One region of the Mycobacterium toneyamaense genome, then DNA from elsewhere that is predicted to be linked to it. Evidence: predicted binding sites of a transcription regulator. Region 1 holds the regulator's gene; the other holds the start of a gene.

Region 1 (15,868 bases):
GGCGCGGCATCGTGCACCACCAGCTCGACGTCCTCGAGGTCACCGACAACGCGACCGTCGCGAAGTACCAGGCGGCCGCCGCGGCCGACATCGAGGACATCGCCGCTCGCGGCGCCGTGCCGGTGATCGTCGGCGGATCGATGATGTACATCCAGGCACTGCTCGACGAATGGTCGTTCCCGGCGACCGATCCCGCGGTGCGGGCCCGGTGGGAGGACCGGCTGGCCGAGGTCGGGGTCACCGCCCTGCACGGCGAGCTGGCGCGCGTCGACCCCGAGGCCGCCGCGTCGATCCTGAACACCGACGGCCGGCGCATCGTGCGGGCGCTCGAGGTCGTCGAACTCACCGGGCAGCCGTTCGCGGCGTCGGCGCCACAGATCGGGGCCCCGCGCTGGGACACCCTGATCGTCGGATTGGACTGGGACACAGAGGTTCTCGATGACCGGCTGCAGCGCCGTACCGACTTGATGTTCGCCTCCGGGCTGGTCGAGGAGGTGGTGGCGCTGCGTGCCCGCGGCCTGCGCGACGGAGTGACGGCGGCCCGGGCCCTGGGCTACGCGCAGGTGCTGGCGGCGCTGGACGCCGGGGGCGACCCCGCTACGGCCGATGCCGCGATGGCAGAAGCCAAGGAGCGGACGTTCATCGGCACCCGGCGCTACGTGCGCCGGCAGCGGTCGTGGTTCCGGCGCGATCACCGGATCGTCTGGCTGGCCGGTGACGCTCCGGACAACGCAGCCGAGGTGGCGCGTCGGTGGCGCCACGTATCCTGAAGCTGTGCGGTTTTCGAAAGGGCACGGCACCCAGAACGACTTCGTGGTGCTGCCCGATGTCGACGCCGAACTGAACCTGACCCCCGCGGTCATCGCTGCGCTGTGCGACCGGCGCCGCGGACTCGGGGCCGACGGCCTGCTGCGCGTCACCAAGGCCGGCGCCGCGCAGAACGCCGGTGTGTTCGACGACCTTCCCGACGGCGTCGCCGCCGACGACTGGTACATGGACTACCGCAACGCCGACGGCTCCATCGCCCAGATGTGCGGCAACGGTGTCCGGGTCTTCGCGCACTACCTGCGCGCGTCCGGGCTCGAGCACCGCGACGAATTCGTGGTCGGTTCCCTGGCCGGGCCGCGTCCGGTGGTCGTGCACGGCGCCGACGCGGTCAACGCCGAGGTGACGGTCGAGATGGGCAAGGCCCGTTCGTTCGGGCCCGGCAAGGCCGTCATCGCCGGGCGCACCTTCGCGGGCCTGGCGGTGGACGTCGGCAACCCGCACCTGGCCTGTGTCGACCCGTCGCTGAACATGGCCGGGCTCACCGCGCTGGATGTCGCGGCGCCGGTGTCCTTCGACGCTGACCAGTTCCCCGAGGGCGTCAATGTCGAGGTGCTGACTGCGCCCGCCAACGGGGTCGTCGCGATGCGGGTGCACGAGCGGGGCGTGGGCGAAACCCGCTCCTGCGGAACCGGAACCGTCGCTGCCACGTTGGCAGCACTGAACCACATCGGCGCCGACACCGGCAGCCTGCGGGTGGTGATCCCCGGCGGCGAGGTCAGCGTGACCATCACCGAGGACACCAGCTTCCTGCGCGGGCCGTCGGTGCTGCTGGCGCACGGTGAACTCGCCGCCGAATGGTGGCACGAGAACGAAGGAAATTCAGATGCGTCCCGCTGACTTTGCGGGCACCATCGATAACTACCTATGACCTCTCCTTTCGATCCTGACAACACCCCCAGCGTCGGTGAACTGGCGCTCGAAGACCGCGCGGCACTGCGCCGCGTTGCCGGCCTGTCGACCGAACTGGCCGACATCTCCGAAGTCGAATACCGCCAGCTGCGCCTCGAACGCGTGGTGCTGGTCGGCGTGTGGACCGACGGCACGTCGGCCGACGCCGACAACAGCCTCGCCGAACTGGCCGCGCTCGCCGAGACCGCGGGTTCCGAGGTGCTCGAAGGCCTGATCCAGCGCCGTGACAAGCCGGACGCCTCGACCTACATCGGCTCCGGAAAGGCCCTGGAGCTGCGTGAGATCGTGCTCGCCACCGGCGCCGACACCGTCATCTGCGACGGTGAACTGAGCCCCGCCCAGCTGAACTCGCTGGAAAAAGTGGTGAAGGTCAAGGTCATCGACCGCACCGCGCTGATCCTCGACATCTTCGCCCAGCACGCCACCAGCCGCGAAGGCAAGGCCCAGGTGTCGCTGGCCCAGATGGAGTACATGCTGCCGCGACTGCGCGGCTGGGGTGAGTCGATGTCCCGGCAGGCCGGTGGTCGTGCCGGTGGCGCCGGCGGCGGCGTGGGTACCCGTGGCCCCGGTGAAACCAAGATCGAGACCGACCGGCGGCGGATCCGTGAGCGGATGGCCAAGCTGCGCCGCGAGATCAAGGACATGAAGAAGATTCGCGACACCCAGCGGCACAGCCGCCGGGCCAGCGACACCCCGTCCGTCGCGATCGTCGGCTACACCAACGCCGGCAAGTCCAGCCTGCTCAACGCCCTCACCGGCGCCGGCGTGCTGGTGCAGAACGCGCTGTTCGCCACCCTCGAACCCACCACGCGCCGGGGCCAGCTCGACGACGGCCGGCCGTTCACCCTGACCGACACCGTCGGGTTCGTGCGGCACCTGCCGACGCAGCTGGTCGAGGCGTTCCGGTCGACGCTGGAGGAGGTCGTCGACGCCGACCTGCTCGTCCACGTCGTCGACGGCTCCGACGCCGATCCGCTGGCGCAGATCAACGCGGTCCGCACGGTCGTCGGGGAAGTCGTCGCCGAGTACGACATCGCCGCCCCGCGAGAGCTGTTGGTGGTCAACAAGATCGACGCCGCCGGCGATCTGGCGCTGGCCCACCTGCGGCGCGCGTTGCCGGACGCCGTGTTCGTGTCGGCGCACACCGGTGAGGGGCTGGACCGGCTACGGATGCGCATGTGCGAGCTGGTCGAGCCGACCGACGCCGCCGTCGACGTGACCATTCCCTACGACCGCGGTGACCTCGTGGCTCGTGTCCACGCCGAAGGTCGTGTCGAGGCCACCGAGCACACCACCGACGGCACCCGGATCAAGGGCTGGGTGCCGATGGCGCTGGCCGCCAGCCTCGGCGAGTTCGTCACCGCCTAGTTCACGCGGCGGCCTTGGCCGGCTTGTCGGCCTTGTCGGCGGCCGGCTTCACGGCCTTGGGGGCCTTGACCTTCTTGTCCTTCTTCGGCTTCTTGGTCTTATCGGTGGTCTTGTCGCCGGTCTTGTCATTGGTCTTGTCGGTGGCGCCGGTCTGACCGTCCTTGGCCGGGTCGGTGCCGGGCTTCGGGTCCTGCTTCGGGCCGGTGGTGTCGGTGGTCTTTGGATCCGTCACCTTGGTGTCCGGGGTCTTGGTGTCGGTGTCCTTGACGGCCGTGATCTTCGTGTCGCCGTCCTTGGTGTCGGTGTCCTTGGTGTCCGGGGTGGTCGAGAGCTTCGGAGCAGTCACGGGCGCGAGCTTGGTGTCACCGGTCGGGGTGGCGGAAACCGCCTTCGGTGCGGTCGAGCCGGACAGGGCCGCGACCGTCGCCGGCGCGGGGGTCGGGGTGGTCGCGGCGATGGGAAGCTGCACCTTGCCGCCGGTGATGTCGCTGATCGCGGCCTTGACACCCTCGCCCGCGGCGTTGATCAGGTCCACCGTCAGCGTGATCGGGTTGATCAGCGGGATCAACCGGAACGGCGCCGGGACGCCCGGGCTCAGGCTGCGGTCATAGCCGGTGTCGATGAGCACCCGCAGCACGGGGGAGACCAGGTCGACGATCGGCTTGATGATGAAGCTGGTGTGGGTGAAGCCGCCGAACTCCAGGAACGGCCGCACGATCGGCAGGGTCTTGGTCGGGATCGTGATGTAGGTGGTGTCGCCGTACACGGTCTGGTTCGCGGGGTCCTTCAATGCGGCGTCGAGCTCTGCGGGCGTGTACTCGAGGTCGGGGATCTCACCGGGATCGCTGTTCTCGTTGGGCGCCAGGTAGGTGCCGTGGGTGTACCAGAAACCGGCGATGGCGTTGAGGTCGGCGAGCAGGTTGATCGGGTAGAGCGGGAAGTCGGACACGCCGTCGTACTCGAACGCGATGTCGGTGGTCTTGATGCCGGTGTTGGTGGGTGCCGGCAGACCGAAGGTGACATCGAGGATCGGCACCGTGCCGAGGAAGGCCAGTCGCTCGAACAGACCGCCGTTGGGCCGGTTGGTGTTGCCGATCATCACGAAGGCCAACGAGGCCTTCTGCGCGTCGGTCAGTCCCGACAGCGTGGCCTTCTCGCGGCTCACGATGTTGCCGCCCTGGGAGTAGCCGAAGATGATGACCGGATTGGCCGGCGTCGCGGTCGGCAGCAGGCCGGTCAGTGCGGTATCCAGGTTGGCGATGCCCTGTCCGGTCGAGTCGTTCCACTTGGCGCCGGACAGGCCACCCCAGCCGGGCAGCGGGATCGGCCAGAACTGGGCGGGGTAGTTGATACCCGTCAGGGTGCAGGTGGGCTGCGTGCACAGCGGGTTGAAGGGCGCGATGTAGTAGTTGTCGGCGTTCTCCTTGTACCCCGCAACAACATTCGCGTTCGGGGTGCCGGTGCCCGGGACGATCAGCGCGGTCGCGGCGAGGGTGAACGCGGCCGTCACCATCGAGACCACGCCCAGCAGAACCGTGCTCAGCACCGTCAGCATCACGGCCACGGCTGCGGGGATGGTGCGTCCGAAGTTGCGCATGGCCTCGCGCCCTTTCGACGTCGCCGATCCGATGATCGGCACCTGTTTCGCATCGTCGCACTGTGACCGGACCGGGACCGGGTGTTTGCCGAAAATTTGTCGAGCGTGTCGATTCTCTGGTACGGCAGCGCGCGGATCGTGGGTGAAATCACACCACCGCGATACTCATTGCGGGACAGGGCTTTTCGTCCCGCGACCGGCCGTACCGATTGCCGTGGTCGGCGACGGGCGATGTTCGGTACTAAGCTCTGACTCAACATCAGTTGCGCTCCTTCGCAGGACACGCCCGCTGATCACGTCGTGGAACGGCTGAGAGCCGTGTCAGTCCATCTGCACCAGCACTTCTCGCGGCGACCGATACTGCCGCCGGCATTGTCGACCCTCCGTGCCGGAAAGGCTGTACTCATCCATGTCTGCAGAACAATCGTCGTCCTTCGCTGAACTCGGCGTCCCGGAGGCGCTCGTCGCCTCGCTCGCCGGCCGCGGCATCGCCGCGCCGTTCCCAATCCAGGTCAGCACCCTGCCCGACACCCTGGCCGGCCGGGACGTCCTCGGCCGCGGCCGCACGGGCAGCGGTAAGACGCTCGCCTTCTCCATTCCGCTGGTGGCCCGGCTGGTCGGCGCCTCGCGACGTCCGTCGCGGCCCACCGGCCTGGTGCTGGCCCCGACCCGCGAGCTGGCGACCCAGATCGCCGCGACCGTCGAACCGCTCGCCACTGCTGTGGGACTCAAGGTGACCACCATCTTCGGTGGCGTTTCGCAGAACCGTCAGGTCGACGCGTTGCGCGGCGGCGTGGACATCGTCATCGCCTGCCCGGGCCGTCTCGAAGACCTCATGAAGCAGAAGCTGGTGAGCCTGGACGCCGTGCAGGTCACCGTGCTGGACGAGGCTGATCACATGGCCGACCTGGGCTTCCTGCCCGGCGTCACCCGGATTCTGGCGGCCACTCCCGCCGGCGGCCAGCGCATGTTGTTCTCCGCGACGCTCGACAACGGCGTCGACAAGCTCGTGCGGCGCTTCCTGTCCGATCCCATCACGCATTCGGTCGACGAGATCGATGCGCCGCCGCCGGCCATGACGCACCACGTGTTCCACGTCGCCGGTGTCGCCGAGAAGCGCGACCTGGTGCAGCGGCTGGCGTCCGGCACCGGCCGGCGCATCCTGTTCATGCGCACCAAGCACCAGGCTCGCAAGCTGGCCCGGCAGCTCACCGAATCCGGTGTGCCGTCGGTCGACCTGCACGGCAACCTGTCCCAGCCCGCGCGGGACCGCAACCTCGCCGCTTTCAGCTCGGGAGAGGCGCGCGTCCTCGTCGCCACCGACATCGCCGCGCGCGGTGTGCACGTCGACGAGGTCGAGCTCGTGGTCCACGTGGACCCGCCCGCCGAGCACAAGGCGTACCTGCACCGCTCGGGACGTACGGCCCGTGCCGGAAGCGCCGGCGACGTCGTGACCGTGGTGCTCCCGGAGCAGCGCAAGGATGCCCAGCAGCTGCTGCGCAAGGCCGGCATCACGGCCCGGCCGCAGGAAGTCGTCGCCGATTCGGCGTCGGTGCAGGCGCTGGTCGGAGAGATCGCGCCGTACCGCGCGCCGGCCCCCAAGGAGGCGCCCGCGCCCCGGGGCGGCAACCGTCCGGCCAAGACGGCGACCGCCGGGCAGGCGCAGCGCCGCCGCCGGCGTTCGAGCGGTGGGCTGCAGGCGCCCGGGCGTACCCAGGGTGGTCGTTCGCAGGGGCAGCCGGGCCGTTCGCAGTCCGGCCGCAGCCAGGCGAGGTAGTCGCCACCCGGCGACGCGCCGGGTGTGGGCCCGCTCACAACCAACCGCCCGGTTGGGATAAGTTGTTGCAAACTTATCCAGTACCGGAGGTCTCACATGGGTGTCATCAAGTACGACCGCACGTTGTTCGAACCCGAGCACGAGCTGTTCCGGGAGTCGTACCGCGCGTTCCTCGACCGCCATGCCGAGCCCTACCGCGAGGAGTGGGAGAAGGCCAAGATCGTCGACCGCGAGGTCTGGCGCGAGGCGGGTAAACAGGGTTTTCTCGGCATGGCCGTGCCGGAGGAGTACGGCGGCGGCGGAAACCCGGACTTCCGCTACAACGTCATCGTCAGCGAGGAGACCGCGGCGGGACGACACAGCGGTCTGGGCTTCACGCTGCAGAACGACGTCATCGCGCCGTACCTGCTCGAGCTGACCAACGACGAGCAGAAGCAGCGCTGGCTGCCCGGTTTCTGCAGCGGCGAACTGATCTGTGCCATCGCGATGACCGAACCGGGCACCGGTAGTGACTTGCAGGGCATCAAGACCCGTGCGGTCAAAGACGGCGACCACTACGTGCTCAACGGCTCGAAGACGTTCATCACCAACGGTATTCACGCCGACCTGGTGATCGTCGTCGCTCAGACCGACCCGGACAAGGGCGCGCAGGGCTTCAGCCTGCTGGTGGTCGAGCGCGGCATGGCGGGTTTCGAGCGCGGCCGTCACCTCGACAAGATCGGCCTCGACGCGCAGGACACCGCGGAATTGTCGTTCACCGACGTCAAAGTCCCGGCCGAGAACCTGCTGGGCGTCGAGGGCATGGGGTTCGTCTATCTGATGCAGAACCTGCCGCAGGAGCGTATTTCCATCGCCGTGATGGCTGCCGCGGCGATGGAGGCCGTGCTGGAATCGACATTGCAATACGCCAAGGAGCGTAAAGCGTTCGGCAAGCCGATCGGCAGCTTCCAGAACAGCCGATTCGTGTTGGCGGAACTGGCGACAGAGGCCACGGCGGTGCGAATCATGGTCGATGAGTTCATTCGCCTGCATCTCGATCGAAAGCTGACAATCGACCAGGCGGCGATGGCCAAATGGTATTCCACAGAGGCGCAGGTTCGCCTGGTCGACCGGTGTCTGCAGCTGCACGGCGGCTACGGCTATATGCGCGAATATCCCATTGCGCGGGCATTCCTGGACTCGCGCATCCAGACCATCTACGGCGGGACCACCGAGATCATGAAGGAGATCATCGGCCGCGGATTGGGCGTTTAACAAATTGCCGCGCGAATTTATTCGCATATCGAAGCGCGACACACTGGTGCGTCACCGCCCGATATCCCGCACGATGGGCATGAACTGAAGCAAAGTTGACAGAATCTCTCAATCAAGAGAGTTTGTCTGACGGAATTTTGTATCCGGAGTTTTGCCGACCGCGGGAGGAATTCGATGACCGGGCTGCGAACCCGTGGCGGATGGGCTGGTGTCGGGGCCCTTTCTGTCGCGGTGGCATTGCTCATGGCTCCGACGGCATACGCGACACCGGAAAGCGACGCCGACGCGGCGATATCCCACACGTGGGATGCCGCGGGCGGTGACACGGGTGAGCTGGGTGCCAAGGACGGTGACGTCTACCAGGTCGGCGCGGGCTTTGCGCAGAACTTCGCGGGCGGCAAGATCTATTTCAGCGAGGGCACCGGCGCCCATCTCATTTACGGCGCGATCCTCGACAAGTACCAGGCCTTGGGCGGCGCCGCGGACAGCGATCTCGGCTTCCCGACCATCGACGAGGGCGCGGGCAAGGCCACTGACAGCCGCAACAGCACCTTCAGTGCCGCTGACAAGCCGGTCATCTTCTGGACGCCCGACAACGGCGCCTGGGTGGTGCGCGGCGCCATCAACGCCGCCTGGGACAAGCTCGGCGGGTCGGCCGGCACCCTCGGCGTACCCACTGCCGACGAGTCCTGGAAGGGCGACGTCGTCACCCAGCCCTTCACCGGCGGTGAGGTGAGCTGGAACGCCAAGACCAAGGCGTTCACCACCACGCCGGCCGACCTGGCCGGCCAGCTGACCGGCCTCGACGTGCCGGGCGACGCGACGACGGCCATCGCCGCCGCACGACGGGCAGCCGGCGGGCCGCAGGGCACCCTCGGAGACGAGCAGGGTGCCCAGTACAAGGTCGGCGACGGCGTGGCACAGAACTTCGCCGGCGGCACCATCTTCTATTCACCGGCGACCGGTGCGCACGCGATCACCGGCGACGTACTGGCCAAATACCGCGCGGCCGGCGGCCCGCAGGGCGATCTCGGATTCCCGGCGAGCAACGAGACCGACGGCGGCATCTCGCCCACGAGCCGCATCGCCACGTTCGCCGCCGCCGACAACCCGGCGATCTTCTGGACGCCCGAGCACGGCGCGTTCGTCGTCCGCGGCGCGATGAACGCGGCGTGGGACAAGCTCGGTGGCGCGACCGGCAAGCTCGGCGCGCCGACCGCCGATCAGACCGTCAGCGGCGACGTCGTCAGCCAGAAGTTCACGGGCGGTTCGATCTCGTGGAACAAGTCCAGCCGTGCGTTCAGCACCGAGCCGGCAGAACTGGCGTCGCAACTGAGCGGCCTCCAGGTGCCCAGTGTCGATCTGCCGGGTGGCGTGACCTCGCAGGCCGATGAGTCCGGCAAGTGGTACCAGTTCCACTGGTGGTGGCTGCTGGCGATCATCCCGCTGTTGCTGGTGGTGGTCGGCATCGTGATCGCGGCACTGCTGCGGCGCCGGCGGAATGCCGGTCAGGACGCCATCGACGACCAGGACGCGTACGACTACGACGACCACGAGTTCGGCGACGGCGAGTACGGCGACCCGCAGTATGCCGATGGCGGCGCCGACAGCGAGTACGGCGACGAGTACGCGGCCGAGGACCAGCAGTTCGACAACCCGCACGGCGGCCCCGCGTTCCAGAGCAACCCTGATGTCATCGACACCGCGCCGACGGTGTACCCGGATTTCACGGCCGAACAGCCCACTGAAACGCCGGCCGAGACGGCCGAGGGTGAGCGGTCCGAGGAGGTGCCCGAGGCGCAGGCCGAAGCCGAGGCCCAGCCGGTGGACGCGGCCGAGCCCACCGAGCCGGAGCCGGAGCCGGACGCCGACGAATCCGCCGACGAGCCGACGACATCGGTGCAACTGCCCGACGCCCTGCGTCGCGGCGGTGCGGCGGCAGGCCTCACCGCGGCCGGGTTGGCGGGCTTCGCGGGCCTACGGCCCCGGGACCCCGGCGACCGCGTCTGGGCAGCGCCGGCCGACGGCCGCGACGCCGACGCCCAGGCCGGTGACGAGTGCGCGCCCGAGCCGCAAGAACAGGCCCCCGAGGTCGAGGCGGCTGAGACACCGGCAGCGGAACCGGCCACCGAGACGCCCGTGGACGAGCCTCCTGTGCACGAGCCGCCTGCGGTCGCGACACCGCCGGAGGAGACGGTGGTGGCCGGTCCCGCCAGCGGCAGACACCATGCGCTGGGGGCCGAGGAACCCGAGACCGCGCAGATGTCGTTCCGCGTGGCCACCGGTGCCGAGCCGCCCGAGGGCTATGACATCAAGGCCAATACGGAGTCGGGTTTGTACTGGGTGCCGGGGTCTCCCGGATATGCCGAGGCGCCTGTCCAAATCTGGTTTGCCAGTGAGGAATTCGCGGTCACCAACGGGTTCATCCGCGGCTGACCGGAGTCACGACTGAGCCCCGCTGCGAGCGACTGCAGCGGGGCTCATCTGTAGGTCTGGCCGGCGTCAGATCTTGCGGATGACGGTCACGACCTTGCCGAGTACGACCGCGTCGTTGCCCGGGATCGGATCGAACGCCGGGTTGTGCGGCATCAGCCACACCTGGCCCTTCGTGCGCTTGAAGGTCTTCACCGTGGCCTCGCCGTCGATCATCGCCGCGACGATGTCGCCGTTGTCGGCCACGTTCTGCTGCCGCACGACGACCCAGTCGCCGTCGCAGATCGCGGCGTCGATCATCGACTCGCCGACGACCTTCAGCAGGAACAACGAGCCCTCGCCCACGAGTTCGCGGGGGAGCGGGAAGACGTCTTCGACGGCCTCTTCGGCCAGGATCGGGCCACCGGCCGCGATCCGGCCGAGCACCGGGACGAAGGTCGGCTCGGGCAGCGCGTCCGAACCGGCGACATCGGTGGTGATGGTGGCTCCGGTCGAATCGTCCGCGCCGCGCACGTCCACCGCGCGCGGGCGGTTCGGGTCACGGCGCAGGTAGCCCTTCTTCTCCAATGTGCGCAGCTGGTGGGCCACCGACGATGTCGAGGTGAGACCGACGGCGTCACCGATCTCCCGGATGCTGGGCGGATAACCGCGCGTGGTGACCGAGGTGCGGATGACATCGAGGATGGTCCGCTGGCGCTCGGTGAGGCTGCTGGACCGTCCGCCTGCCTGGGTGTCCGGGGTATCGGTGCTGTCGCTCATGGAGACGAATCTAGCCCAGCGCACCCGATTCATCAAACATGTGTTCGAGATCGGGCGGCTCGGCGTGTCGCGGGCGTGATCCGGTGGTGACGTCGTGAAAGGGGTGGCGGAGTCGGGGTACGGAACTTGTCGGTGGGTGGTCGTATCGTTCGCAACAGTTCGATCACATGTTCTACCCTTCGAACATTTGGGCGATATAGTCGAACACAAGAGCGATCGAACCTATGTACGAACTCCTGAGAGGAACCGACATGACCGTCATCACCCGCGAATACCCGACCGACGTCGTCGTCCGCACCGTGCCTCGGCGTTCAGATGTCAACCGGCACCGCCAGGCCCGGCTGCGGCCGGCCGGCGCGCGTCCCTCGGGCGCGGCCTTCCGGCACCGGGGTACGGGCGTGCTGACGTCGCGTGCCTCGCACCGCCGCAATCCGATCACCCCGTTGACCACGGTGATGCTGGCCCTGGTCGCGGCCGGGATCACGGTGTGGCTGGGTCTGGTGGCGCAGTTCGGCGAAGCGGTCCAGCCGACTTCTTCGACGGCCTCCGTGCCCGCGCAGCTCGCGGTGGTCCGGGTGCAGACGGGGGAGTCGATCCAGCAGGTCGCGCGGCGGGTGGCGCCCGACGCGCCGGTCAGTGCCGTCGTCGACCGCATCAAGGAGCTGAACAAGCTCCCGTCGGTGGCCCTGAACGCCGGGCAGACGCTGATCGCGCCGGTCGGCTGAGGACAGTCCGTGCGCGCGTCGATCGGCACGGCGCCCGGCCGCGTCAGAGCGGCACGGGTAGGCTCGAGACCGTTCGAAACGGTCGATTGTCGGTGCGGCGAAGGAGCGGTGATGCACTGTCCGTTCTGCCGGCATCCGAACTCGCGTGTAGTCGATTCACGAGAAGCTGACGAAGGGCAGGCGATTCGGCGTCGCCGGTCATGCCCGGAGTGCGGTCGCCGGTTCACCACGGTGGAGACCGCAGTCGTCGCGGTGGTCAAACGCAGCGGCGTCACCGAACCGTTCAGCCGGGACAAGGTGATCAAGGGCGTACGGCGCGCCTGCCAGGGGCGGCAGGTCGACGACGATGCCCTGAACCAGTTGGCGCAGAAGGTCGAAGATGCGGTGCGGGCCACCGGATCTCCCGAAGTGCCGAGCCATGAGGTCGGGTTGGCGATCCTCGGTCCTCTGCGTGACCTCGATGAGGTCGCCTATCTGCGGTTCGCGTCGGTGTACCGCTCATTCTCGTCCGCGGAGGACTTCGAACGCGAAATCGAGGCGCTGCGGGCGCACCGCGGTGTGACGTCGTCGGGCTGACGGCAGCTAGGTCGCGCTGCGCTCGTCGGTCTCCATGGCGTCGAGAACCGCATACTTCGTATCTTGCGGGGCGTCGATGGACTTCGCGGTGACACCGGTCTGCAGGAGTCCGCGCAGCGCATCACGGTCGTAGACCGACGGCGCCGTCGTGTCGATGAATTCCTCGATGAGTTTCACGAACCGATCGGGGTCGTCGTGAAATGGGAAATGTCCTGAGTTGTCGAAGAACTCGAGCCGGGAGCCCGGCATCGCGGCGTGGGCGAGTTCTCCGTGGGCGGCCGGGATGACGGCATCCTGGGTGCCCCAAACCAATTGCACCGGAATGGCTTCGGTCAAATAACATCGGTCCAGCATCGTGACCACCTGGCCGCGCCAGTCGACCACTGCGCGCAGGGTCCGGGCGAAGGCGGATGAGGCCTTGGGTTCGGGCAGGTCGTTGAGGATGCGCAGCATGTTCGGCAGGTCGTGGCCCAGGCCGGTCGACCCGAGCAGCGCTCCGCCGAGACGCCCGGCGAGCTGAAGGGCGGGCAGTACCAACGGGATTCGCAACAGTGCCAGCGCTTCGGTGCCCAGCGGCAGCGCCGCGAGTCGCAGTGCGATGTTCACGTCGCGGGTGACACCGCCGGCACCCACCAGCACGAGGCGATCGACCAATTGCGGGAACTGATAGGCGAACTGCATGGCCACGCCGCCGCCCAGTGAATGGCCGATGACCGTCACGCGTTCGATGTCGAGCACGCTGAGCAGGTCCCGCATGCCGTTGGCGTACGCCGCCACCGAGTAGTCGGCGCGCGGCTTGTCGGACTGGCCGTGGCCCAGCAGGTCAGGGGCGATGACGGTGAACCGCTGGGCGAGGCGCGTCTGAACGGTTTCCCACGTGGTGGAGTTGTCGCCGATGCCGTGGATCAGCAGGATCGCCGGCCCCGAGCCCGCCACCCGGTACGCGCGGCGGTAACCATGGATGGTGCGGTACTCCAGCCGCGGCGTCACGTCGCGCACCGAGTGCAGGTTGGGCTTTCCATCGGACATCGTCCCAGCTCCTTCCCATGGTGTCGGCCAAGCCGACCGCGTGGTCAGTCGCCGACAGTGCCGTCGTCGCCGGCTTGGGGATCGGAGAATCCGTCACCGGACTGTTCGGCGAGGAACTGCTCGAACTGTGCGCCGAGTTCGTCGCCGCTGGGTAGTTCCTCGTCACGTGCCAGCAACGACCGATTTTCCTGAGCAGCGACGAACGAATCGTACTGTTGTTCCAGTGCACTGACCACTTGAGCGACTTCGGCGCTGGCCTCCACCTGCTCGCTGATCTTGGCGTACACCTCGGCGCCCGCCTCCGACAGCGCGTGCAGCGGAATCTGCAGCGACGCGATCCGGGAGACCTCACCCAGCAGCGCCTCGGCGGCGGGCGGATACGCGGTCTGCGCTAGGTAGTGCGGCACATGCACGGTGAAGCCGAGGGCTTCGTGGCCGTGCTGAATCATCCGGTACTCCAACAGGTTCGACACGCTGGCCGGAACCTGTACCTCGCCAACCCACGGCGTGTGATCGGCGATCAGCTCCTTGTTGCCGGCGTGTGCCGTCATGGTGACGGGGCGGGTGTGCGGGACCGCCATCGGGATGGCGCCCAGCCCGATGATCTGCCGGACCCCGAGCCGCTCGGACAGCAGCCGCACCGCCGTGATGAAACGTTCCCAGCGCAGATCCGGCTCCATCCCGGCCAGCAGCAGGAACGGCGTCCCGGCGGTGTCGTGCAGCGCGTACAGGTTCAGTTCGGGATCGTCGTACTTGGTGAAGTGGTCGGTGGTGAACGTCATCAGCGGCCGGCGTGACCGGTAGTCCAGCAGTTCGTCGATGGCGAACGACGCGACCAGTTCGGTGTCGAGCGTGTTCTTCAGGTGCTCGGCGGCCAGCCGGATGGCGTGACCGGCATCGGAGAAGCCTTCGAGGGCGTGCACCATCACCGGTCCGCGGCCGTCGGCGGCGGACAACTGGGGCGCGGGGAATTCCAGCTCGTACATACCGCTCTGCTCGGGCTGATACTGCTGGCCCCGGCTGTTGTCGGGCCGCTGGCCGCTCGCGTTGCGCGCGTTCCCGTCGTGCTCGCTCACCTTCACACTCCTTGCCGTCGTGCGTTCACATCTCGCCGGATGTGTCTCCTACAAGTGTCGCGCATTCTTGTGTTGTTCCCGGTGTCGGCCCGCAGTACGCATGGTGCACCAGGTGCTGCTCGTGCCGTCGGTATCGGGCAAGATCGGACAGATGCTTCGCACCCGACTGGCCGTGAGCGCATTCGCCGCGCTGCTGGCCACCGCGTGCAGCCCGCCTGCGATCAAGGCCGATCCCCGTGCCGGCGACCCCGGTACGGTCGCCGCCGGCGCGGCCGTGGTCCCGGGACCCCGGCCCGATCCGCGCGTCGGAGCGGTGTTCCTGGGCAGCGATTCCGTGCACACCTGCAGTGGCGCGGTCCTCGACTCGCTGGCCGGGAATCTGATCATCACGGCCGCACACTGCCTGGACGCGGCGTTCGACGCGACGTTCGCGCCCGGTTACCGCGGCGGTGTGCCCGGCGACTTCTGGCACATCGATGCGGTGTACCTGGACCCGCGCTGGGTTCGCAGCCAGGACCCGGCCGCCGACTACGCGATCGCCCGCGTCAGCCACGGCGGCGCGGCCACGACCGAGACGCTGGAACGTCACGCCGGCGGCGGCTTCGTGCTCGGCGCCGCACCGGGCCCCGACGTTCCGATCACGGTGACGGGATACCCGCTCGGTGACGGCGGGGACCAGGTCAGCTGTAGTGCGCCGACATCACGCCCCGACCGCGGGTTCCCGGCGCTGCGCTGCCCGGGCCTGGTCGACGGCACCAGCGGCTCGCCGTGGGTGTCGGCGACCGAGGTCAGGGGAGTGGTCGGCGGCCTGCAGGGCGGTGGCTGCAGCGGCAACGACGTGTCGTACTCGTCACCCTTCGATGTGCAGATCCAGCTGCTGTATCAGCGAGCCCAGGAGGGCGGTCCCGCGGACCGCGCCACCGGCGCCCCTGACGACGGCTGCAGCGCCTAGCGTCTGAACTGGTTCAGCGCCCGCAGCTTGTTCATCACGTCGAGCGCGGCGACCTTGTAGGCCTCCGAGAAGGTCGGGTAGTTGAAGACGGCGTCGACCAGGTATTCCACCGTCCCGCCGCACCCCATCACGGCCTGGCCGATGTGGACCAGTTCGGTCGCGTTGGAGCCGAAGATGTGCACGCCGAGCAGCGTCAGGTCCTCGGTGGACACCAGCAGCTTGAGCATGCCGTACGAGTCACCGGCGATCTGCCCGCGCGCCAGTTCGCGGTAGCGCGACACCCCGACCTCGTAGGGAATCGAGCTGTCGGTGAGATCGACTTCGGTGGCGCCGACGTACGACACCTCGGGAATGGAGTAGATGCCGATCGGCTGCAGGTCGGTCATGCCCTTACAGGGCTCGCCGAACGCGTGGTACGCCGCCAGCCGGCCCTGGTCCATCGAGGTCGCGGCCAGCGCCGGGAAGCCGATGACGTCACCGACGGCGTAGATGTGGTCGACCTTGGTCTGGTAGTTGTCGTCGACGAAAATCCTTCCGCGACTGTCGACCTCGAGGCCCGCCTGGCCGACGTCGAGGTGCTCGGTC
Region 2 (15,868 bases), 2.5 Mb from region 1:
GCGAGGCAACAGCGACGGAACCGTCGGCCGCATAGCGCCACGGCAGACCGCCGTCGGAGACCGGGGTGCCGACGCCGGCCGGGGTGTAGAACGCCGGGATCCCGGCACCGCCGGCGCGCATCCGCTCGGCCAGGGTGCCCTGCGGCGTGAGCTCCACCTCGAGCTCGCCGGACAGGTACTGGCGGGCGAACTCCTTGTTCTCGCCGACGTACGAGGCGGTGACCCGACGGACCTTGCCGAGGCCCAGCAGCACGCCGAGGCCGACGCCGTCGACGCCGCAGTTGTTCGAGAACACCTCGAGGTCGGTGGCGCTCGACGCGGCGATGGCATCGATGAGTTGGTCGGGGATGCCGCACAAACCGAATCCGCCGACAGCCAGCGTGGCGCCGTCACCGATGTCGGCGACCGCTGCGGCGGCCGAGGCGTACACCTTCGAGGTCATGACACTCCGTTCATCCAGTAAACGCGTGACCCACTCAACACGGCACGCCGCTGACAAGGCAAGTCTCTGCTCGAAGCTGGTCGAATGTGTTCACATGGTGAGCATTGACGCCATGTGCGTTCACTGGATGAACGCCTAGGATGTGGTGATGACCGGTCCGAATGTCGTCGCCCGCGTGGGGGCGATGCTGCGGGCAGTGGCCACGGCCGAACCCGAAGGCGCCTCCACCACCGAGCTCGGAAAACTGGCGGGGCTGGCCCGGCCGACGGCACACCGGCTGCTCACGGCGCTGGCCGACGAACATCTGGTCAGCCGGGATCAGAAGACCGGCCGCTGGTCACTCGGACCCGAGCTGTATCTGCTCGGGGTCGGTGCGGCCCAACACCACGACGTGACCGATCAGGCGCGTGCGGTGGTGACGCGGCTGGCACGCGAGACCGGCGAGAGTGCGTTCTTCTCGGCCCGTCGCGGCGATCAGACCGTGTGCGTACTGAGCGAGGAGGGCAGCTTCCCGTTGCGCTCGCACGTCCTGCAGGTCGGTATCCGGTTTCCGCTCGGGGTGGCCAGCGCCGGGCTGGCGATCCTCAGCCACCTACCGGCCGCGGACGTCGACGACTACTTCTCCCGCGAACAGCCGGAAACCAATTGGGGGCCAAATCATTCCGAAGCGGCCATCCGCAAGCGCATCGAGCAGACCCGGCGCGCCGGCTATGCCGTCAATCCCGCGCTCCTGGTGGAAGGCAGCTGGGGCATGGCGGCCGCGGTGTTCGACCGACGTGGCCTGCCCGGCTGGGCCCTGAGCCTCACCGGTGTCGAGACCCGGTTCCGTGCCGGGCGTCGACGTGAACTGGGGCGGCTGCTTCTCGAGCAGGCTCACGAGCTGTCGGGTCGGCTGCAGGGGTGACCCCGCGTCGCCGTCCGGGTGGCGGTAGGCGATTGTGGACTGGTGACTGAACGCGCGCGCATCGACTTTCCGTCCCGCATCGGCGTCTGGTGGGCCAGCGACAGCTGGGCCATGCCGGACGCTCAGGCTGTGGCCCGCGACATCGAAGCCATGGGCTACGGCTCGTTGTTCCTGCCCGAAACCGTCGGCAAGGAATGCCTCACTGAATCGGCGGCGTTCCTCGCGGCCACCGACCGGCTGGTGGTCGGTACGGGCATTGCCAACATTCACGTGCGCCTGCCGTCGGCCGCCGAGGCCGGTGCCCGCACGCTGACCGCGCTGTACCCGGGACGGTTCGTGCTGGGCCTCGGCGTCAGTCACGGCCCGCTGGTGGAGCGGGGGATGGGCGGCACCTATGAAAAGCCGCTCGCGACGATGCGCAGCTACCTGGAGCGCATGGCCGCCGTGCCGGAGGTCATCGAACCCGGGGTGGGCCGGCCGCCCCGACTGCTTGCGGCATTGGGCCCCAAGATGATCGAGCTGTCGGGCAGCCAGGCCGACGGTGCGCATCCGTACCTGGTCCTGCCGTCGGCCACTGCCACGACGCGGGAAATCCTCGGGCAGGACAAGTGGATCGTCTCCGAGCAGGCCGTCGTCGTCGGCGGTGATGACGCCGAACAGCTGCGCCGCGCGCACGATCACCTGAACGTCTACAGCGGCCTGCCCAACTACCGGAACTCGTGGCTGCGCCAGGGCTTCGACGAGAGCGATCTGGTCCGTGGCGGATCCGAACGACTGGCCCGCGCGCTGGTCGGGATGGGTAGCGTCGAGGACGCAGCGGCGAAGGTGAAGGCGCACCTCGATGCCGGCGCCGACCACGTCGTCGTGCAGATGCTCGGCGAGCATCCGACCGCCGACCCGCGGCCGGGCCTGCGCGAGCTGGCCGCAGCCTTGGGGCTGTAGGTCGGCTGCCGGTTGGACCGGCCTGCCAGGGTGCGCTTCAGTCCGTCCCCGGTAAGGCGACCATCAGCGCCGCAGCGAAGGGTTTCTGCTGCGTCGGCCAATCAGTTTGTTGCACAGTCACTTTCGCCGCCATCATCGCCACTCTCCTGTGGGTAGAGGGTGGGGTGCCAGTAGTGGTTGGTTCGGGGTTGGCCGACGTCCAGTGGTGGTGGTGGGGTCCAGTGGGCGCGGCCGTTGACCATGGTGGTGTGCCAGCCGCCGGTGTCGGCGAGGCGGTTGTCGCAGCCGCAGGCCAGGGCGAGGTTGGTGATGTCGGTGGGGCCATCATCGCGCCAGTCGGTGTCGACGTGGTGGGCTTGGCAGCGGGTGGCGGGGGCGGTGCAGTTGGGTTTGGTGCAGCCCAGGTCGCGGGCGAAGAGGGCGAATCGTTGGGCGACGGTGGCGGTGCGACGCGCTCGGCCCAGGTACAGCGGTTGTTCGGTGTGGTCGTCAAAGACGACGAGGTAGTGGTCGGCGCCGCGGGCAGCCATGCGGAGGAGATCGCGGATCGGTAACCGGCTGCCGGTGAGGGTGAGTGCGTGGCCGGTGCCGCGCTCCAAGTCGGCGACGGTGCAGGTGGCCGCGATGGCCACAGGTAGGCCGTTGTGGTCGCCGAGGTCGGTGCCGAGGGCGATGCGGCCCATGGCGGCCAGGGCGTCGTGGTTGCGTTGGTCGGTGCTGCGGGTGTCGTGGTCGATCTGGGCCTGGGTGGGGGTGCCGGATTGGCAGGGTGTGGGGTCGGCGGGGTTGCACATGCCGGGGGCGCCGAGTTTGTCGTGGACTGCTTCGAGGGTGGCGCGTGCTTCGGGGTCGAGCCAGCCGTCCACTTTGGACATGCCGTCGGGTTGTTGTTTACCGATGCGGAAGCTGCGTTTGCGGGCGCGTTCGGCGTCATCGGGCAGGGGGCCGTCCTGATCGAGCAGGTACAGCAGGGCCTCGGCGGCGGCGCGCAGTTCTTCGGGGGTCTGGTGCCGCGCCCCAGCGACGAGGGACTGTTCGAACTGTGAACTGGTGGTGGGGTCGATCCAGCCGGGGAGTTTGTTGATGAACTGGCCGATCACTTTGACGTGCTCGGTGTTGATCGCGCCGTCGGCCTGGGCCGCGGCGACGAACTCCCACAGCGGCGGCAGCGGTTCGCCGGTCAGCCCGGTGCGGGCCGCCAAATGCTGGGCGTCGCGGACCTGGCGGTGGGCTTCGGTGGTGTCCAGGCGCAGCCGGATGCGCAGCACCTCGGCCCAGTTTTTCGCGCCCAGTTCTCGGGCCGTGACCTGAGACTGCGCCGCAACCAAGATCCGGTGATCGACCGCCTCGGCGGCGCACCTCAACCTCTCGCGGCGGGACTTCAATTCCAACAATGTCGCCACGTCCAGGCCGGTGTAGTCCAGGGATGCGAGCCGCGCGTGCGCCGCCTCGTAGGCGGCGTACGCCTCCTCGACAGCGGCTGGATCGGTCAATCCCATACATCGAACATTAGTTCGAACCACCGACAAGAAGCCGCCGGAAATGTGACGCTAGTTACCTACCGTGACCAGCGCTAACAAAGTGACCAAAGTTTTTCGAACCCGACCGTCGGGCCGGCTCAGCCCTCCGTCGCGGCGGCCTTGCGCCGCTTGTACCACTCCCAGATCATCGGCGTGATGGACGCGACGAGGATCAGGATGAAGATCGGCTCGAGCAGCTTCTGCACGATCGGGAACTGCCCCAGCCAGTAGCCCAGCAGCGTGATGCCGCAGCCCCACACGATCGCGCCGATCACGTTGTACAGCGTGAAGGCGCCATAACCCATCCGGGCGGCGCCGGCGGTGATGGGTGCCAGGGTGCGCACGATCGGCACGAAGCGGGCCAGCAGGATCGCGAACGGTCCGCGTTCCTCGAAGAAGGTGTGCGCCTCATCGAGGTACTTCTGCTTGAGGACGCGGGCGTCGGGCTTGAACATCGAGGTACCGAGGAAGCGTCCGATGAAGTATCCGACCTGCCCGCCGAGGATGGCCGCAACGGGGATGGTCACCATCAGCAGCCAGATGTTGAAGTTGGCCTGGGCGGCGACCTCGGCCTGGGCGGCGGTGCCGGCGGCCAGCATGCCCGCGACGAACAGCAGGGTGTCGCCGGGCAGGATCGGGAACAGCACGCCCGACTCGACGAAGATGACGACCAGCAGTCCGACCAGCGCCCACGTGCCGAAATAGGCGATGAGCTTCACCGGATCCATGAAGTCCGGCATGAGCGACAGCGTGCTGATCATGGGGTCAACATACCGGTGTGTGTTGGCTGTTCCCTTAACCGCACATCGCCCATAAGGTCGGCGCATGGCCACTCACAGGGCAGTTCACGTTGCGCAAGCCGACGGCCCGCTCGCACTCGCTGACGTCGACACCGTCTCGCCGCCGCGCGACCACGTCCGCATCGAGGTCGCCGCGTGCGGGGTGTGCGGCACCGACCGCGAGTTCCACGCGGGGCACTTCCCGGGACTTTCGTGGCCGATCACCCTCGGCCACGAGATCGCCGGCACCGTCGCTGAACTGGGCGACGGCGTCGAAGACTTCGTCGTCGGCGACCGGGTGGCGGTGGGCTGGTTCGGCGGCAACTGCAACCGCTGCGTCCCATGTCGACAGGGCCATTTCATGCAGTGCATACGCATGGAGGTGCCGAGCTGGCACTACCCCGGCGGATACGCCGAATCGGTCACGGCGCCCGCGACCGCGCTGGCCCGAATCCCGGACGAGTTCTCGTTCGCCGAGGCCGCCCCGATGGGCTGCGCGGGCGTGACGACGTTCAACGGGCTGCGCAAGACGCGCGCCAAGGCCGGCGACCTGGTCGCGGTGATCGGGATCGGTGGCCTCGGCCACCTCGGCGTGCAGTTCTCCCGGGCGATGGGCTTCGAGACCGTCGCGATCGCGCGCGGGCCGGAGCGTGAGGCCGCCGCCAAGGAGCTCGGCGCCCATCACTACATCGATTCGAACGCCTCGGACGTCGCCGCCGAACTGCGGCGCCTCGGTGGGGCGACCGTCGTGCTCGCGACCGCCGCGAGCTCGACGGCAATGGCCGCCACGGTTGCCGGGCTCGCGCCCGAGGGGCAGCTCGTGACGGTCGGTGTCACGCCCGAGGCCCTGCCGATCAGCCCGCTCGACCTCATCAACGGTGGCTTCTCGGTCATCGGGCATCCGTCCGGCACCTCACGCGATATCGAGGAGACGCTGCACTTCGCCGCGCTGACGGGCGTGCGCGCCGTCATCGAGGAACGGCCTCTCGCGCAGGCCGCCGAAGCTTTCGACCGGATGAACAGCGGCCACGCGCGCTACCGGATGGTCTTGACCGTCTGACCGCATGAGCTGTCGGGTGTCCCCCGGTGCCGCACTTCAGCTTCGCGTGACTGACATACTGGCCCAGACTGCAGGTTCGCCGAGAGGAAAAACATGCCCATCGCCACGCCCGAGGTCTACGCGGAGATGCTGGCCCGCGCCAAGGAACACTCCTTCGCGTTCCCGGCCATCAACTGCACGTCGTCGGAAACCGTCAACGCGGCGATCAAAGGTTTCGCCGACGCCGGTAGCGACGGCATCATCCAATTCTCCACCGGCGGCGCCGAATTCGCCTCCGGTCTCGGAATCAAGGACATGGTCACCGGTGCCGTCGCGCTGGCCGAGTTCGCCCACGTCGTCGCTGCCAAATACGACATCACCGTCGCGCTGCACACCGACCACTGCCCCAAGGACAAGCTCGACGGTTTCGTCCGGCCGCTGCTGGCCATCTCGGCCGAGCGCGTCGCCCGCGGCGAGAACCCGCTGTTCCAGTCGCACATGTGGGACGGCTCCGCGGTGCCGATCGACGAGAACCTGGAGATCGCGCAGGAGCTGCTGAAGCTGACGTCGGCCGCCAACATCATCCTCGAGGTCGAGATCGGCGTCGTCGGCGGTGAAGAGGACGGCGTCGAGGCCGAGATCAACGAGAAGCTGTACACCAGCTCCGAAGATTTCGAGAAGACCATCGACGCGCTGGGTTCCGGCGAGAACGGCAAGTACCTGCTGGCCGCCACCTTCGGCAACGTCCACGGTGTCTACAAGCCGGGCAACGTCAAGCTCAAGCCCGAGGTGCTGGCCGAGGGGCAGAAGGTGGCCGCCGCCAAGCTCGGTCTGCCCGCCGGCTCCAAGCCGTTCGACTTCGTGTTCCACGGTGGCTCGGGCTCGCTGAAGTCCGAGATCGAGGACTCGCTGCGCTACGGCGTCGTGAAGATGAACGTCGACACCGACACCCAGTACGCGTTCACCCGTCCGGTGGCGGCGCACATGTTCACCAACTACGACGGCGTCCTGAAGATCGACGGCGAGGTCGGCAACAAGAAGGTCTACGACCCGCGCAGCTACCTGAAGAAGGCCGAGGCCTCGATGACCCAGCGCGTCATCGAAGCGTGCAACGACCTGCACAGCACGGGCCGCAGCGTCTCCGCGGGGCTCGGCAAGTAGCCAAAGCTGGACACCGCCGACTGGCCGGTCATGACGCAGGAATCGCGAAACCCTGTGTCGTGACCGGCCATTCGGCGTTCATGGCCGAGTGGCCGCGCGTGAGGAGCACCGTGCCCAGCACCGCGACGGCGGCGATGGCCGCGATCACCAGCACCAGTGCGATGACCCAGCCCCAGCTGCGACGGTCCTTCGGTGGCTTGACGGCGCCGGGGATCACCTGCGGCGCGGCGGGCGGCATCAGTTCGGTTTCCGGATCCGGCAGCGGCGTGATGATCTGCGTCTTGCCGTCGAAGCCCGACGGCGCGGTGAAGCGCCGCACCGGGATCGTCGGGTCGGTCGCTGGATCTGCGGGCTCGAAGATCTCGGTTGCCGCCGCGGCGTCGTCGCCTGTCGAGGCAGCGCGCTGATCGGCATCACGACGGCCGTCCGGTCCCGTCGGGTTCGACATGGCGGCTGGGTTCGACATGGGGGTGACTGTCCTCCCGAGATCAGATCGCGCACTGGGGCCGATGCGTCCTGGAGCAGGCCGCGACGTCCTACCTGGAGCTTAATCTCCCGCCTGCGGGATCTCCGTGAGCGGCCGCACGGCACAATGGCGTTCATGACGCGAATGGGTGATCTGCTGGGTCCGGAGCCGGTGTTGCTGCCTGCCAACTTCGAGGCCGAGGACGCTCTCGCCGCCGGTAAATCGCCGACCGACGTTGCTGCGGCGCAGCCGACGGCCTCTGTCGCGTGGGCCGCCCTCGCCGAGGCCGCGCTGGCCGACGGTCAGACCATCACTGCCTACGCCTACGCGCGTACCGGTTACCACCGCGGCCTGGATCAGCTGCGTCGCAACGGCTGGAAGGGTTTCGGCCCGGTGCCGTTCGCGCACGAACCGAACCAGGGCTTCCTGCGCTGCGTGGCAGTGCTGGCGAAGGCGGCGGAATCCATCGGCGAGCAGGACGAGTACCTGCGCTGCCTGGACCTGTTGGACGACTGCGATCCCGCGGCGCGCGCCGAGCTGGGTCTCTGACTAGTCCATCTCGCAGTGGCAGTCGCCGGCCGGCGGCTCCACCTGAACGGTGGCGTGGTCCAGCCCGCGGGCGGCCAGCACGGCGCGCGCCGACTCGAGGACGCGTGCCGAATCCGCCGCGGACGTCAGGTGGGCGGTGGCCATGTCCTTGCCGGGCACCAGGGTCCACACGTGCAGGTCGTGCACATCGGTGACGCCGTCCACGGCGGCCAGCGCTTCGCGCAGCTCGTCGACGTCGATGTGGCGGGGTGAGGACTCGGACAGGATCCGCAGCGCGGCGCGGGCCAGCGCGATGGCGCGCGGCAACACCCACAGCGCGACCAGGACGGCGACGACGACGTCGGCGTACGGCCACCCCGTGGTGACGTTGACGATGCCCGCGATCAGGACGCCGACGCTGCCGACGGTGTCGGCGACGACCTCCATGTAGGCACCCTTGACGGCGAGGCTGCTGTCGGCGTCGGAGCGCAGTAGCAGTACCACGACCAGGTTGGCGAGCAGCCCCGCGAGGGCGACGACGATCATCGGCACACCCGGGATCCCCGGCGCGTTGCCGATGCGCTCGACGGCCTCGTAGAGGATGAACGCCGCGACGCCCATCAGCAGGACGGCATTGGCGACCGCGGTGAACACCTCGGCGCGGTGCCAGCCGTAGGTGCGGGCGGCGGACGTCGACCCGCGGCGGGCGAGGAGGACGGCGCCCAGGCCCATGAACATCGCGACCAGGTCGGTCAGCATGTGGCCGGCGTCGGCCAGCAGCGCGATCGAGTTGATCAGCAGCGCGGTGGTCAGCTCGATGACGAAGAAGACGCTGAGTACGGCTGCGGCGATGATCATGCGGCTGGCGCGTGCGTTCGAGCCATGGCTGTGGTCGTGTCCGGCACCCATGCCAGCAATATATGCAGAACTCTGCATATGTCGCAAGGCGCCCTGGGATTTGTGCACGATTTTCCGCGGTCAGCGCGGAAAATCGTGCACAAATCCCTGCTACCAGGCGGACCAGAAGCGAGTCAGGGCGCTGCCGATCATCGCCAGGCGCGGCGGCACGCCGGTGAGGCTGACGGCGGAGTACACGACGTTGAAGAACAGCCGGTTGAGCTCGGGGACGATCAGCAGCAGCATCAGGATCAGGAAGCCCCACTGCCGAGCGGGGAGCAACGCGCGTTGCGTGTCGGCGCTCAGGTGCGGTTCCAGCGCGCCGTAGCCGTCCAGCCCCGGAATGGGCAGCAGGTTCAGGAACAGCGCCGTCACCTGCAGGAAGCCCAGGAAGGCCAGCCCCGCCCAGAACACCGGATGGTCGTTGTCGAACAGCACCGCCGTCGCGACCAGCAAGATGACGGCGAGCACCAGGTTGGCGAACGGACCGGCCAGGCTGACCAGCGTGCGCTGCCGGGGCGTCATGTACTCGGTGCGCACGTACACCGCGCCGCCGGGCAGGCCGATGCCGCCGAGGGCGATGAACAGTGCCGGCAGCCCGAGTGACAGCAGCGGGCTGGCGTACTTCGCGGGGTTGAGCGTGAGATAGCCGCGCAGCTCGACATCGCGGTCGCCGAACCGCCAGGCGGTGTAGGCGTGGCCGAATTCGTGCAGGCACAGCGAGACCGTCCACCCCGCGATGACGAACACGAAGACGCCGGCATAGGCCAGCGGCCGGACCTCGGCGCCGCAGAACCAGGCCAGAGCGCCACCGGCGACGGTCAGGGCCACGATCGCCCAGAAGACAGGGCTGGGACGGACGGCGCGCCGCACAGGCATGGTCATGACTGCAAACTAGCCGACCCGCAGCCAACCCTGGATATGGCGGTAGAACGCCGACCGGCGCGCCGGACGGGCGGCCGCCACGCCGTCGCGCTCAACCAAAACTCCGGTGCTGCCGAGTTGCGCGGCACGACCGGCGACCCAGCCCCGCCCCGGCCCCGAACGCCCGGCCCCGAGGGCCCGCGCGCGCAGCCCCGGCATGCCGGGCAGGGGTTCGATGACGACGCCCGCGGACTCGCCGTCGAACAGCACGGTGTCGTCGACGACGGCCTCTCCGGTGATGGCGTCGCCGCCCGACGGCAGCCACCGCGCGGACCGCACGATCACCGCGCCGGTCTCGTCGCGGATGAGCGGAACGCGTTGGGCGACACCGTCTCTGGCGCGGCGCGCGGCACCGAGCCCACCGCGGGTCAGGGGTGGGACGAAGCCGACCTCGACGTCGAGCCGGTCGTCGCGCAACAGCCGGGCCAGGGTGGCCGACAGGTCGGCGTGGTCGCCGACGACGATCACCCGGACGGTGCCGTCGGGGATCGTCGGGGCGCTGCCCGCGGGCACCGGGATGGCCTCCAGATCGGCCAGTGCGCGGGGTGTCCGGCGGTCGCCGAAGACCAGCGCCACGACATCGCCTGAGGCCTCTCTGGCGGTCAAGGCCTCTCCTCTCGTCCTGCTGGGATAAGGTTGCTCACCGGCTGCCACTGTATTCAGGCAGGTAATGCGGGAGGCAAAACGATGCCGGCAATCGTGCTCATCGGGGCCCAATGGGGTGACGAGGGCAAAGGTAAGGCCACCGATCTACTCGGTGGACGTGTGCAATGGGTGGTCCGCTACCAAGGCGGCAACAACGCCGGGCACACGGTGGTACTGCCCACGGGGGAGAACTTCGCGCTCCACCTCATCCCCTCGGGCATCCTGACACCCGGGGTCACCAACGTCATCGGCAACGGTGTCGTGGTCGACCCTGGTGTGCTGCTCAGTGAGCTCTCCGGGCTCGAGGACCGCGGTGTGGACACCTCGAAGCTCATGATCTCGGCTGACGCGCACCTGCTCATGCCGTACCACGTGGCCATCGACAAGGTCACCGAGCGGTACGCGGGCAGCAAGAAGATCGGCACCACCGGTCGCGGCATCGGTCCCTGCTACCAGGACAAGATCGCGCGCATCGGTATCCGGGTCGCCGACGTCCTCGACGAGGAGCAGCTGGCCGCCAAGGTCGAGGCCGCGCTGGAGTTCAAGAACCAGGTGCTGGTCAAGATCTACAACCGCAAGGCGCTCGACCCGGCCGAGGTCGTCGAGAGCCTGCTGCAGCAGGCCGAGGGCTTCAAGCACCGCATCGCCGACGCCCGGCTGCTGCTCAACCAGGCGCTGGAACGCGGTGAGACCGTGCTGCTGGAAGGCTCGCAGGGCACCCTGCTCGACGTCGACCACGGCACCTACCCGTTCGTGACGTCGTCCAACCCGACGGCGGGCGGCGCGGCCGTCGGTTCGGGCATCGGCCCCACCCGCATCACGACGGTGCTGGGCATCCTGAAGGCCTACACGACCCGTGTGGGCTCGGGTCCGTTCCCGACGGAGCTGTTCGACGAGTACGGCGCCTACCTGTCCAAGACGGGCGGCGAGGTCGGCGTGACGACCGGCCGGGCCCGGCGCTGCGGCTGGTTCGACGCCGTCATCGCCCGGTACGCGACTCGCGTCAACGGCATCACCGACTACTTCCTGACCAAGCTCGACGTGCTGTCCAGCCTGGAGACGGTGCCGATCTGCGTCGGCTACACCGTCGACGGCAAGCGCACCGACGAGATGCCGATGACGCAGGCCGACATCGCCCGCGCCGAGCCGATCTACGAAGAACTGCCGGGCTGGTGGGAGGACATCTCCGGGGCCCGCGAGTTCTCCGATCTGCCGGCCAAGGCGCAGGACTACGTCCTGCGGCTCGAGGAGCTCTCGGGCGCCCACGTGTCGTGCATCGGCGTCGGTCCCGGCCGGGATCAGACGATCGTGCGCCGGGACATCCTCGGGTGACCCACGGGGCGAGCGAAGCGACGGGGAAAACCGAAGGCTTCATCGACCAGCACGGCGGATTCCCACGATTCGAGGTTGCCGACCCCGGTCCCGGCTTCGGCCGCTTCCTCGAGGGCATGCGGCGGCTGCAGGACCTGGCGGTCTCGGCCAACCCGGACAGCGACACCTGGGACGACGCCGCCGATCGCGTCGAGGAACTCGTCAAGCTGCTGAAGCCGTTCGAGGCGGCCGAAGGTGTCGGCCCGGCCATCCGGGTGCCGTCGCTGCCGGGTGCCGGCAGTCTGCTGATGCCGCCGTGGACGGTCACCAAGTTCTCGCCCGAGGGCGTCGAGATGGAGGTCGAGTTCAGCCGGTACCACGTGGGCGGCAACTACGCCGTGCACGGCGGGGTGCTGCCGCTGCTGTTCGACCAGGCCTTCGGCATGCTGATCCACGCCGTCAATCGACCGATGAGCCGTACGGCGTACCTGCACGTCGACTACCGCAAGGTCACGCCGATCGACACGGTGCTGACCGCCAAGGCCCACGTCACCGAGGTCGACGGCCGTAAGACGTTCGTCGCGGCCGAACTGTTCGACCCCGAGGGCAACCTGCTGGCCGAGGCCAACGGCCTGATGGTCAGCCTGCTGCCCGGCCAGCCCTAAGGTTCGGCGCGCAGCGCGGGCCACCAGATGCGGGGCCCGATGAGTGTGAACAGCGCCGGGATGATCACGGTGCGCACCACGAAGGTGTCCAGCAGGATGCCCAGGCCGACGATGATGCCGAGCTGCGTCAGCACGATCAGCGGCAGCACGCCGAGCACGCAGAACACCGCGGCCAGCACGATGCCGGCACTGGTGATCACCGCGCCCGTCGCCGACACCGCGCGCACGATGCCCTGCCGGTTGCCGAACTCGGGCGTCTCTTCCCGGGCCCGGGTCACCAGGAAGATCGTGTAGTCCACACCGAGCGCGACCAGGAACAGGAACGCGAACAGCGGGGTCCCATTATCCAGCGCGGGAAATCCGAACAGGTGGACGCTGGCCCAGCCACCGAGGCCCAGCGCGGCCAGCGCACTGAGCACCGTCACCGCTACGAGCAGCAGCGGGGCCAGGGCCGAGCGCAGGAGCACGTACAGCACGACGAGGACGACCAGCAGGATCGCCGGGATGACGATCTTCCGGTCGTGTTGCGCTGCCGCCGCGGCATCGCGGGCCTGTGCGTCGGGGCCGCCGACGACTGCTTGCGCATCGATCTGGTGCACCGAGTCGCGAAGGGCGTCAATCGTTTTGAATGCCTCCGGGGAAGCAGGCGCGGCAGCCAGCACCACCGACCACTGCGTCAGGCCCGACGCCGAGCGCCCGGCCGGCGTCGCCGACACCACGCCAGGGGAGTGGGTGATGACGTCGGCGACCGCGGGGTCCGCTGCGATGACGGTCGTGGGATTCGTCAGGCCGCTGGGGAAGTGCGCGGCCAGGGTGTCATAGCCGGCTACGGACTCGGCCTGCACCCGGAACTGCTGGGTCTGGGACAACCCGATGGGCAGATTCACCAGCCCGACGCACAGCGCGGCCAAGCCCGCCAGCGCCACGGTGGCGACGCGGCCCGGCCGGCGGGACACGCCTGCTGCGACGCGGTGCCAGACGCCGCTCTCGGTGAGCGGCATGGCGTGCGAACCGGTTTCGGGGATGAAGGGCCAGAACAGCCGGCGGCCGAACAATCCGAGCAGCGGCGGCAGCACCAACAGGACGAACACCGCGGCGACCACGAGGCCTGACGCGGCCTGTACTCCGAGGCTGCGGTTGCTCGGCGCCGAGGCGAGTAGCAGAGTCAGTAGGGCCAACACGACGGTGGCGTTGCTGGCGATGATCGCTGGGGCTGCGGCGCGCCACGCCACCCGCAGCGCGTCCCGGTGATCGCTGCGCCGGCTCAGTTCCTCGCGGTACCGCGAGATCAGCAGCAGCGCGTAGTTGGTGCCCGCGCCGAACACCAGCACGCTGGTGATACCCGCCGTCGAACCATCCGGGTTCAGGCCCGTCGCTGTGGCCACCGCGGTTCCGACGACCGCGCCCACCTGATCGGCGAACCCGATGACCAAGAGTGGGATCAGCCAGAGGATGGGAGAGCGGTACGTGACGATCAGCAGCAGCGCCACGACCGTCGCGGTCACCGCGAGCAGCGTGAAGTTCGCTCCGGCAAAGGAATTGGCGATGTCGGCGCCGAACGCCGGCCCGCCCGTCACCTGAGCCCGCAATCCCTCGGGCAGTGCGGCCGATACCTGCGACCGCAACTCGTGGACGGCGTCGCGGAGACCGAAGCCGGACAGGTTGGCCGCCAGCGGCGCCACCCGCACTGCCGCTCTGCCGTCTGCGGATACCCGGGCACCCGCTCCGGCCGCGGAGATGTCGGCCGGGGTCAAGGGCGCGTCGTCCGTACGGGAGACGACGACGATCGCCGGCGCGGTCTCACCACCGGGGAACTGTGCGCGTAGTGCGTCGGCGCGGGCGGATTCCGCGCCGGCCGGCACGGCCACCGGTGACTGCGATGCCGAATCTCCGGCGCCGAACAACGCCATGGCGGCGCCGGAGAGCATCAGGACGATCAGGGCCACGGCCCAGGCGACTCGAGTGGACACCTGGAAAATATTTCAGATACTTAACTATTAATCAACTGAACATCGCGGGCGCTATGCTCTCCGCGTGCCAAAGCCGCCGCTGGACCGTGCCGAACTGGAGGCGCAGATCGCCGCTGACGTGCGCGCGCTGACGGCTGAATCCGACCAGATCGGGCGGGTGTTTGCGACGGAAAACGATCTGGGCGCCAATGATTTTCGCGCCCTGCTACATGTCATGGTCGCCGAGTCCGCCGGCACGCCGCTGACGGCGGGCGAGTTGCGCAAATTGATGGGCACATCAGGCGCGGCCATCACGTACCTGGTGGAGCGGATGATCAACTCGGGTCATCTGCGCCGCGACGCCGATCCCGCCGATCGGCGCAAGGTCATCCTGCGGAACGACGCCAAGGGGCTGGACGTCGGCCGGGAGTTCTTCAGCCCGCTGGCTCAGCTCAACACGCGGGCCCTGGCCGACCTGCCCGACGCCGACCTCGAAGCGGCGCACCGCGTCTTCGTGGCGCTCACCGGTGCGATGCGGGCGTTCCGTGCCGAACCCGCTCCCGGCGAGCCGTGATCACACGGACGAGGCGGCCTTGAGGGCGTACACGTCCGCCCGGAGTGCGGCCACTGCGTCCACGATCGTGAGGTTCTGGCCGGCGGCGTTCTGGCCGAGCTGTGGCCAGCCGTTGAGGTTCGGCCCGCGCAACTGGGTCTGGATGTCCTGCACGATGGCCAGGATCTGATTGAGGGTTGCGGTGGTCGGGTCGGGCTGAGTCACGGTTCCTCCGTTCAGCAGTGCGATGAGTTGGTCGAGCGTGCCCTGGAACGCGTTGCAGTCCACCGACAGATTCCCGACCAGTGCGGCATCGGTGAATTGCAGAATCTGCGGCGTGGCACCGCCGTAGGGGAACCAGTACCGCTGATTGTCGTTGCCGGGGTAGAGGTTTGACGCGTAGCCGGTGCCGTTGACGTAATTCGATGCGATGAGGCCGGGTACCTGAGAGATGTCGGGCGAGCCGATCTGTTGCCAGTACCAGTGCGGTATGTACGACAGCGAGATCGTCACCCCGACGGCGTTGAAGGCATTGACCACGGCCCAGAAGTTGTGGATGTCACCGGAATTCGCCTCGAAGTCCAACATCGCGTATTTGCCGCCGTTGTTGCTCAGCCACGTTTGGGCCTGCGCTGCCGGGCTGTTGGTGGTGACGTAGTGATAGCCGATGTGCGGAAAGTGGTTGTCCCGGCACCACTGTGCGATCACCGGCCAATACGGATCCCGGTAGTAACTGCCTTCGGACACCTTCTGCTCGATCCAGGAGAAACCCTGGCCGGGTAGCTGGGAGACGAAGGCGATGGCATCGGCGGCCGAGCGGAAGTTGTTGTTCGACGTGTCCGGTCCGTACAGGGTCACAGCACTGTCTCCGGATTCACGGGCGTCCAGCTCGTCGTGCTCGCCAAAGCCTTTGTGTCGGCGCTGGATCCGTCGTGCGACTGCACCGTCCACTGCAACCGTCCGTCGGCGTCATGCGTCGCCGTGGCGATCGCACCCGCCTGCTCGTAAACCTCGCCGAGTGCTTCGGGTTTGCCCGCCGCGTTCATAGCGAATCCTCGCCTTCTACCGTAGAGGTCTTGTCCCGCTTAGAATCTCGTTTCCGGCGGGCCACTTTCCACGATAGCGCGATCTCCGCGGCTGGGT

Evidence for each region. Region 1 encodes LexA, which represses DNA repair genes until DNA is damaged. Its sites were predicted from a motif close to CGAACANNTGTTCG; they were not measured.
Region 2: ACZ5IQ_RS25275 (HNH endonuclease signature motif containing protein) is a predicted target of LexA. The motif match lies at 3,792-3,805, and genes of this name have one in related genera.

Annotation. Positions count from the first base shown of each region.
Region 1 is NZ_AP040333.1:2,671,072-2,686,939, forward strand. It holds gene miaA (tRNA (adenosine(37)-N6)-dimethylallyltransferase MiaA) at 1-770, shown strand, start outside; gene dapF (diaminopimelate epimerase) at 775-1,665, shown strand; gene hflX (GTPase HflX) at 1,693-3,105, shown strand; gene ACZ5IQ_RS12920 (PE-PPE domain-containing protein) at 3,107-4,744, opposite strand; gene ACZ5IQ_RS12925 (DEAD/DEAH box helicase) at 5,112-6,479, shown strand; gene ACZ5IQ_RS12930 (acyl-CoA dehydrogenase family protein) at 6,576-7,733, shown strand; gene ACZ5IQ_RS12935 (LGFP repeat-containing protein) at 7,908-10,169, shown strand; gene lexA (transcriptional repressor LexA) at 10,236-10,925, opposite strand; gene ACZ5IQ_RS12945 (LysM peptidoglycan-binding domain-containing protein) at 11,177-11,650, shown strand; gene nrdR (transcriptional regulator NrdR) at 11,762-12,226, shown strand; gene ACZ5IQ_RS12955 (alpha/beta fold hydrolase) at 12,233-13,255, opposite strand; gene ACZ5IQ_RS12960 (proteasome assembly chaperone family protein) at 13,300-14,241, opposite strand; gene ACZ5IQ_RS12965 (trypsin-like serine peptidase) at 14,432-15,283, shown strand; gene sthA (Si-specific NAD(P)(+) transhydrogenase) at 15,280-15,868, opposite strand, start outside.
Region 2 is NZ_AP040333.1:5,203,961-5,219,828, reverse strand. It holds gene ACZ5IQ_RS25290 (CoA transferase subunit A) at 1-442, opposite strand, end outside; gene ACZ5IQ_RS25285 (IclR family transcriptional regulator) at 591-1,346, shown strand; gene ACZ5IQ_RS25280 (LLM class F420-dependent oxidoreductase) at 1,389-2,288, shown strand; gene ACZ5IQ_RS25275 (HNH endonuclease signature motif containing protein) at 2,390-3,787, opposite strand; gene ACZ5IQ_RS25270 (VTT domain-containing protein) at 3,907-4,569, opposite strand; gene ACZ5IQ_RS25265 (alcohol dehydrogenase catalytic domain-containing protein) at 4,634-5,647, shown strand; gene fbaA (class II fructose-bisphosphate aldolase) at 5,741-6,787, shown strand; gene ACZ5IQ_RS25255 (hypothetical protein) at 6,816-7,253, opposite strand; gene ACZ5IQ_RS25250 (DUF3151 domain-containing protein) at 7,389-7,802, shown strand; gene ACZ5IQ_RS25245 (cation diffusion facilitator family transporter) at 7,803-8,690, opposite strand; gene ACZ5IQ_RS25240 (site-2 protease family protein) at 8,790-9,563, opposite strand; gene ACZ5IQ_RS25235 (peptidase M50) at 9,573-10,208, opposite strand; gene ACZ5IQ_RS25230 (adenylosuccinate synthase) at 10,290-11,579, shown strand; gene ACZ5IQ_RS25225 (PaaI family thioesterase) at 11,576-12,223, shown strand; gene ACZ5IQ_RS25220 (MMPL family transporter) at 12,220-14,151, opposite strand; gene ACZ5IQ_RS25215 (MarR family winged helix-turn-helix transcriptional regulator) at 14,258-14,746, shown strand; gene ACZ5IQ_RS25210 (GH25 family lysozyme) at 14,747-15,583, opposite strand; gene ACZ5IQ_RS25205 (hypothetical protein) at 15,580-15,771, opposite strand.